Regions from separate parts of the Bacillus pacificus genome, predicted to be linked through region 1. Evidence: predicted binding sites of a transcription regulator. Region 1 holds the regulator's gene; the other holds the start of a gene.
The links. The regulator LexA, encoded in region 1, represses DNA repair genes until DNA is damaged. The targets are predictions, from matches to a motif close to CGAACATATGTTCG.
Positions count from the first base shown of each region.

Region 1 (4,205 bases):
GAACGCGATCAATATATGTCTCTATACTAAGAGGTGAGGAAGCCCTGATACTACGGTATCAGGGCTTTTTTATTTGTCGATAATATAGGTGTTAGTTGAAATGAATTGAATAGATGCCTGAAAAAATATGACGGTATTTGAATTTCTATTCCATATCTTTAATGTAACGTGGTGAAATTCGAATTACTTTGTGTTCCAAAAGGGTGGATAAGTAAAAGTAACATGCGTAATATCTATGGGTTTAAAAAATTGTATGATATGTTGTGTTCGGTATTGAATATGTTTAATACTAAAGTTCGGGTGTTTAAAAATATAGTACCTTGCAATAAATAGTACTAAGTGGTATATTATGGATAAGGAAGGTACCGTGTATTGAACAGTACTGAAATGAGAAAGGGGGATTGCACTTGAACGTTCAGTTTAAAAAAGGTGTGTTAGAACTGTGTGTACTGGCACTTGTGAAACGTAAGGATTGTTACGGTTATGAACTTGTTCAGCAAATCTCAAATAAATTTTTAATATCGGAAGGGTCAGTATATCCTTTATTACGCCGTTTAACGAAGGAAGGATATTTTCAAACGTATTTAAAAGAATCTACGGAAGGACCACCTCGCAAATATTATCAACTAACTGAGCAAGGGGAAACGCAACTGAATTTGTTAGTAACAGAGTGGCGTGATTTTGCGAAAGGTGTACAAGAAATTATTGAAGGGGTGGAATGGGGTGAGTAAAGAACAGTTTCTTAAGGAATTATCAAGTCACCTTAGAAAGTTACCGGACGAAGAGAGAAAAGATATTTTATTTGATTATGAAGAGCATTTTCAGTTTGGGATAGAAGAGGGAAAAACTGAATCGGAAATAATAAAGGGGCTTGGCTCTCCGAAAGTAATTGCAAAAGAATTGCTTGCGATGTATCGTTTCGATGAAATGAAAAAAGATCCATCAACTTCAAATGTGACAAGAGCTGTCATGGCGGCGATTGGACTTAGTTTGTTTAATTTCATTATTGTGTTAGGCCCGTTATTTGCAATTATTGCTTTTATATTTTCTTTTTGGGTCGGTGGGATTGCTAGTGTAGTGACGCCATTTTTCGTAATTGGAAAAGTATTTATGGGTACTTTTATATGGTTAGATTTATTCGTTAGTATAACTTTTGTTGGAGTAGGTTTGTTGTTATGTATAATCGCTTATTATAGTACGAAGTGGTTTAAAAAGCTTTGCGTACGTTATGTAATATGGAACTTCAAAATGATAAAAGGGGAGTAGATGATGAAAAAAATCTTGTTAGTAGCAATCGCTTGTATCATTATTGGAGTAATTGGGATTTCACAAACATATGAAAAAGCAGTGCAAGCTGCAGAAGAAGGAAACAAAGAAGATAAAATTAAAAACGAAACACTAAAAAATATAGAAGTTAAGTTAGATGTCGGGGATATTGTTGTCCGAAAATCTCCTGACGCTTCTTTTTATGTAAAGCAATCAGGAGATGCGCGTAAACAAGAGATTCGTATTACTGAAGATGGTGACACATTAAAAATCATTGGGGAAAGAGAAAAAGATGCTTCATTTGATTTTTCTTTTTACGATTTTAGGTTTCAAACGTCTACATTGACTCTCCTTGTGCCTGAACGCTCTTACCAAGATGTAAAAGTAAATTCATCTGCTGGACAAATTGAAATAAGTGATGTGAAAAGTGACCGTGTAAGTGCTAGAACACTTACTGGAGAAGTGGATTTGAAACATGTAACGGCTAAGAATGTGGAGGGATCTACAAAAGCTGGTGAAGTAAACTTTAAAAAAGTAATAGGGAAAGTGACTGCAAAAACGACCAGTGGGGAAATAAATATTCTAGAGCATGATTCTAAGTACAATCTAGAAGCAAGTTCAACTGCAGGAGATATAAATATTACTTTATCGGAAAAACCAAAAGATGCGGTAATTACTGGGCAAAGTGCTGCCGGGGATGTAACAATTTTTAATGAAGAAAATAAAGACGTAACGATTGGTAATGGGAGTAAAAAGATTAGCGGTAAAACAGCTGCGGGCGATGTGACGATTGAAACGCGTTCATAAGAAATAGAATGTATGAAAATCTATCAAAATACAAAAAAGAAGATAATTACCGTATATCAATAAGGTAATTATCTTCTTTTATATTCTTAATGTAAATCACGATATACGCCAATTACTTTACCGATAACGGACACTTGCTTTAAAATGATAGGTTCTAATGAAGAGTTTTCCGGTTGTAGACGGAAATGGTCTTTTTCTTTATAGAAACGTTTAACAGTTGCTTCATTATCTTCTGTTAAAGCGACTACAATTTCACCATTATATGCAGACTGTTGTTGGCGAACAACAACTAAATCTCCATCGAAAATACCAGCTTCAATCATACTATCTCCAGAAATACGTAACATAAACACTTGATCTGCTCCTGCGACAATGCTAGCTGGAAGAGGGAAGTGTTCCTCAACGCTTTCGACTGCTGTAATTGGTAATCCAGCAGTAACTTTCCCGACAATTGGAACTTGAATAACAGATTGTGTTTCTGTATCCATTCGGTCTTCACCTAAAATTTCAATTGCGCGTGGTTTTGTTGGATCGCGTCGAATGTATCCTTTTTCTTCTAATCTTGATAAATGTCCGTGCACTGTAGAACTAGAAGCGAGGCCGACTGCTTGACCAATTTCACGTACGGAAGGTGGATATCCTTTTTCTTGTACTTTTAGCTTAATAAAGTCGAGAATGTCTTGCTGGCGTTTCGTTAACTTTTCCATGTTTTCTAACACCTCGTTTTCTTTCATTTTTCTTATTAATAAGTATAACATGTGAAAAAACATTCTACAAACATAAGTTCGAACAAAAGGCGAATTTATGTTACACTAAAGGGAAATTATAGTGAGAAAGAGGGGTTCATAATGAATGCAATTATTTATGCGCGTGTGAGTACAACAAAAGAAGCACAAGAAACATCATTATTACGTCAAAAAGATGAATTATTGCATTTAGCGGAGCGCTATCAAATGAATGTTACTAAGGTGATTGAGGAACAGGCTAGTGGCTATACAATTGAACGTGACGGCATATTAGAAGTGCTAGATACAATTCGAGACGAACAAATTGATGTGCTACTTATACAAGATGAAACGCGCCTTGGTAGGGGGAATGCAAAGATTGCGTTAATGCACTGTTTACATAAAGAAGGAATAAAAGTATATACGCATACACATAATGGTGAATTGCAATTGTCGGATTCTGATTCAATGGTATTAGATATTATTGGTATTGTTGAAGAGTATCAAAGAAAGATTCATAATTTAAAAATTAAACGTGGTATGCAACGAGCAGTAGAAAAAGGCTATCGTCCAGAAAATAATTTAAAGAATCGTCATTTAAGTGTAGGACGAGAGAAGAAAGAAGTGCCAATTGAGGAAATTGTACGTTTGCGTAAGAGTGAACTTACTTTCGAAGAAATTGCAGCAACACTACGTGGCTTTGGTCATAATGTTTCAAAAGCGACGGTACATCGTAGATATGTAGAGTATACAAAGCAATTGCTTGATAAAGAAGAGTAACTATTGTATGATAATAATCAGTTTTGAGTAGAAGGGGGATTCGAGATGCTTAGTCACGAACTCGTTGAACGCATTAACTTCTTAGCGAAAAAAGCAAAAGCTGAAGGTTTAACTGAAGAAGAACAACGTGAGCGTCAATCGCTACGTGAACAATATTTAAAAGGATTTCGTCAAAATATGTTAAACGAACTAAAAGGAATTAAAGTTGTTAACGAACAAGGTACTGATGTTACACCGGCGAAATTAAAAGCTTTAAAAAAGCAAGATAATGCAAAATTAAACTAAAAGATGGGCGAAGCCCATCTTTTTTATTTATTTAATAACTTCCCAGTTGTTATTAACGGTTGCTTCTATCTTTTTATGTTTCAATATATAGTTAGCGATAAGTTCAGACATATTTGTTGGGATGTCTTTTATTACGGGCTTATTTTGAAACATAAAGAAGTTCCCTCCGCCGCTTGTGCGATAATTATTCATAACGACGTCATATTCTTCGTTCATATTAAGAGGAGTGCCTTTATGTTGTAAAGATTCTACTCTTGCGCCAATTGGTTTTGAAATGTTTAATACGTACGAAATTCCTTCCCACATATCGTAATTATAGTGTTGCGGCTTTGGTTCTATAAA
Region 1 covers NZ_CP086328.1:1,642,211-1,646,415, forward strand. The annotation lists gene glnA (type I glutamate--ammonia ligase) at 1-30, shown strand, start outside; gene LMD38_RS08615 (PadR family transcriptional regulator) at 408-731, shown strand; gene LMD38_RS08620 (DUF1700 domain-containing protein) at 724-1,266, shown strand; gene LMD38_RS08625 (DUF4097 family beta strand repeat-containing protein) at 1,267-2,073, shown strand; gene lexA (transcriptional repressor LexA) at 2,160-2,780, opposite strand; gene LMD38_RS08635 (YneB family resolvase-like protein) at 2,922-3,578, shown strand; gene LMD38_RS08640 (DUF896 domain-containing protein) at 3,624-3,863, shown strand; gene LMD38_RS08645 (bifunctional metallophosphatase/5'-nucleotidase) at 3,891-4,205, opposite strand, start outside.

Region 2 (4,205 bases), 1.2 Mb from region 1:
TGCCGCTGTAAGATTTCCTCCTACTTGAAACCATGCTCCTGTCACTTTTAAACCGCTTAGATTCATTCTTATCACCTATTTAGAAGTTTTCTAGTACTTTCGAAATACATAAATGGCCTCCTTTAACTCATATTTATTTTCTACATTTAATTTTGTGCATTCTATAGTGTGTTAAAAATACAAAAAAAGAGTAACCCATAACAGTTACTCTTTCCTATATATCAAAAAAATCATTATTTATTTCGTTATTGCTTTTAAATTTCAACTTCTCTTTCCCGCACTTCTCACACCTATACACATAAGCTACACCTAGCTTACCACTTTTGAAATCTTCATTATCCTGCATCTTAATAAAACTATATTTATGTTTACAGTGAGATTCGTCTAAAAAATTTTCAAACCATTTTTTCAACATAGAACTGTTCACCTCTATGAAAGAATCTTCATCTTGTCTTATTACATACTTTTACTCAAATACTCAATCTCATGTTGTAACTTTTTAAATTGTTCAAAATGCATAGTGATAGATTGACTGTTTCCATACTCAGCACTATGCTTCACCAATAAAACACCCGTATCATGAAAAAACGCGTCAAGCTCTTTTCTAATGGATACTTTCATTATATGCGCCGTTTTAATAGCCGATAAAATTGCAATTTCATTAAACTTTAATTTTATTTCATTTGGACAAAATGCTTCTTCAATCAATATAACTTCATTGCTATAAATAAGTGCAACAAGATTACTTGACTTTGCATCTGTTAAATCTACTTTTTTTATAACATTATTCATTACATTTTGCCTCCTTTGTTTTCGTATATGATAATTATACAATTTTCATTTTTAATTACGTAACCTTACATTCAGTTTAACACACTTTTATTATGGGATTAAGCTACACTTCAAACGTTTTACTATTCCGCAATTTTTGTTAGATGAACCATTTGGACTATAAGACCATATAGTAGTGTTAACAAATGATTGTAAAGTGGGTGAAAACTATGCCCTCAGTTGTAGGGAATTTAGTTGTACAAAATAGTAACGGTTCATTTAACTTAGGTGATTTCTACAACGTTTCTCCAAAAGAAAATACGAAGGCTTATAATGGATCTGGCGCTTCCAACGTTGGTTTTGTTGTTAATACTTTTAATGGTGTGAGTGCGACTAATACGTTTGATTCTGACCTTGCGGATCAAAACCAAGTCGGTACAGCTTAACCCTATTTTTTCATCGTTCTGTTTAAGAATTTTAAATTTGTCCATACTATAATCAGGCTGTTATACAGCTATTGTTGATTTTTGGAGTACCCTATCTTTTTCTCCCTTTCCCTGGGGCTTAGCAGCTAGTATGAAGCTAGCTGCTTTTCCGTTTCATTTTTTCTATTCCACATCTTACATAACGTAAAGTAAGCTAAAAGTTAAATTTTAGCTTACTTTACGTTATTTCAATAATATCCGTAGTATTAAATACGTAAGTTTTATAAAACGCGTCAGTACACATTACAATGCGCTTTAGCGGATTTATATGTACAACTGTCATATAGCTTGTAAGTATGTACCCATCTTCAAAATATGTCACCAATATTTCTTTCTCAGACAATAATGACATTAATAATTTATCAGAAATTCCCTCTTTTGCTTCTTTTGTTAAAAATGGTTTTTGTACTTTAAATTTCTCCCCAATAACCTTTCGCATACTTAATAACTGTTCCGACATTACTGTAAATGGAACCCATTCTCTTTTTGCTCTTTGCATCTTTACATCATTCATTTCTCTATCTCCTCGATTATTTATCCATTCTATTTCAAACATATTGCGCTTCGATTATTCTTTAATAATTGCTCGGCTCATATTTCTCCCGCATGAACAGGTAAGAAATCTCCCACCTCAAAATTCAAGACATACAAGGAAAGTAAGTCGAAGATCAACTCCCCTTAAACACCCGCTAATTACAGTTTCACTTTATTTCTAAATCTTATACTATCTACACTTACAAGAACATTCGTTCTAATTATACACGAACTTACGTTCTTTTGAGAAGAGATTTATTTTTTCTTCATCAAATGATCTTTTCACTTCCTATTAAATGGGAGGTGAAAAGATCAACTAAAAAGTTTTAATTTTTTCGAGTTTATTAACCATCTATAAATGAAAGCATATATTATAAAGAACGAACTCACAAAATTTAAGGGATTTATAATGGACCTCCATTCGTTCCTTATGAATTTCTATGAAAAGAGAGCAATTTAAACACTCTCTTTTCGTACATACTACATAAAACTATTCATTAATAATTCACTCTAATTATTAAATATATTTTGGTTGTACTATTATATGTAACTCCCTCTCTGTTACTGCTTTTTTCGGGTTTCGAAAATACTCTAATTCGTATTTTAATACCTCATATTCAACCATCCCGATTTTAATCCCTTTCGTTTCTTTTAAAATAGCTAATAGGTTATTTATATCTTCATCATACGATTCAAAAATTTTCCCTCCGTCTTCTCTTTGAAAAATTACTTTCACATTTTCTCCCCCTACATCATTTATTTATCTATCCAATAATTCATTCTTCACCTTAAAATTTCATACGAAAAAGAACATCCATCTTAATAGAATGCTCTGCTTTTCACTTCATTTAACGTCAATATATTTCAATCTTATTGTATGTTTCATTCTGCAAATTATGTTTATCCACTTCTATAAAGTGAAACTTTAATCAGTGGGGGTTTTCTTCATCCCCCACTGATTATTAGTTGAACCAATCGGACTTTTATGGGCAGTTGATCCCCACCTAACTTCTTTGCTTTCGCTGAATTTTGAGATGGGGGTCTTACTGCCCATTAAAGTGGGGTAAAGTGAAACTTTAATCCACTCAAGCTTTGTTCATTCCTGACTAATAATTAGCCTACGCAAATCTTACTGCCTACAAATAATGGGATAAAATTAATTAATTCGTTTTATATTTAATGAGATGAAACAAAACATTATAATATAAACATTCTATGAAGTGATGATTAACCTACTTCAAGACAATTACATAAATTTCCATTGTAATTCTTAATATTTATATGTAATATTGTATTGTCTTACTATCTATTTATAACTCACACACTAACTAGAAAAGGGAACCTTTAAAGGTTCCCTTTTCTAATTACAGTCATTATTTCTTTTCTAGAAATTCAAATGTATTTTTAAACTCTTTATCATTCACCTTAATATCAGCATCTTTCAATAATTCATTGACTACTTGTTGTTTCCATTTACCTGTCGTGTCTTGTAGTCTTTGCTGTTCTATATCTTTACGAATTGAATCTTTTACTTCATCAAATGGCTTTAATTCTTTTTTATCTGTCACTTTAATAATATGGTAACCGTAAGTTGTTTTTACTGGTTCACTTACTTGTCCTGCATCTAATTTATATGCAGCTTCCTCAAATTCTTTTACCGTTTGCCCTGGAGCAAAACCAGTTATTTCCCCGCCCTGTTCTTTTGAACCAGTATCCTCTGAGTATTGCTTCGCTAAAGCCGCAAAATCTTCTCCGTTATTTACTTTCTCTTTCACTTCTTTAGCAGTCTTTTCATCTTTTACTAAAATGTGACTTACCTTCATTTCTGGTTTATAGTTATCTTTTACATCTTTTTCTGTAACAGTCGCTTTAATCGCTTTCTCAAATGCAATTTCTGGCTTCATTTTTTCTTTTAATTCATCTTCATTTTTCAATCCAAGTTGCTCTAGAGTCGATTTGAAATTGTCGCCCATTTTATCTTTTGCTTCTTCAACTTGTTTTTTCGCTTCCTCATCTGAAACTTTATATTTATCTAGCAACGCCTTACTTAACACCATTTGGTATAAAGTACTTTCCCCATATTTTTGTCTTAATTCTTTACTTAACTCTTTCTCTGTAACATTTCCTACTTTTGATGTTACTACGTTGTCTGAGGAACCACATGCAGATAATGCCAGTACTACACATGAAATAATTGTTCCTAAAAATAACTTTTTCTTTTTCAATTCAAAATACCTCACTTTTATTATTATATAAGAATAACTATACAATAGACTTGTGTAAACAATGTGTTTTCTACATGTAATTCATTTCATGTAAAAAAACTATGTATCAGTAGATAACATTAGTTAATCAATCTATCTTTTGCGCTAATATTAGAACCATTTTCTCTATTACTAATCTTCGTTTTTTGTA
Region 2 covers NZ_CP086328.1:2,883,584-2,887,788, forward strand. The annotation lists gene LMD38_RS15095 (DUF6944 family repetitive protein) at 1-66, opposite strand, end outside; gene LMD38_RS15100 (hypothetical protein) at 215-415, opposite strand; gene LMD38_RS15105 (hypothetical protein) at 457-792, opposite strand; gene gerPF (spore germination protein GerPF) at 1,002-1,217, shown strand; gene LMD38_RS15115 (YolD-like family protein) at 1,435-1,770, opposite strand; gene LMD38_RS15120 (hypothetical protein) at 2,308-2,526, opposite strand; gene LMD38_RS15125 (peptidylprolyl isomerase PrsA) at 3,164-4,015, opposite strand.
Region 2: the regulator LexA is predicted to act here: its motif matches at 2,019-2,032, upstream of LMD38_RS15115 (YolD-like family protein).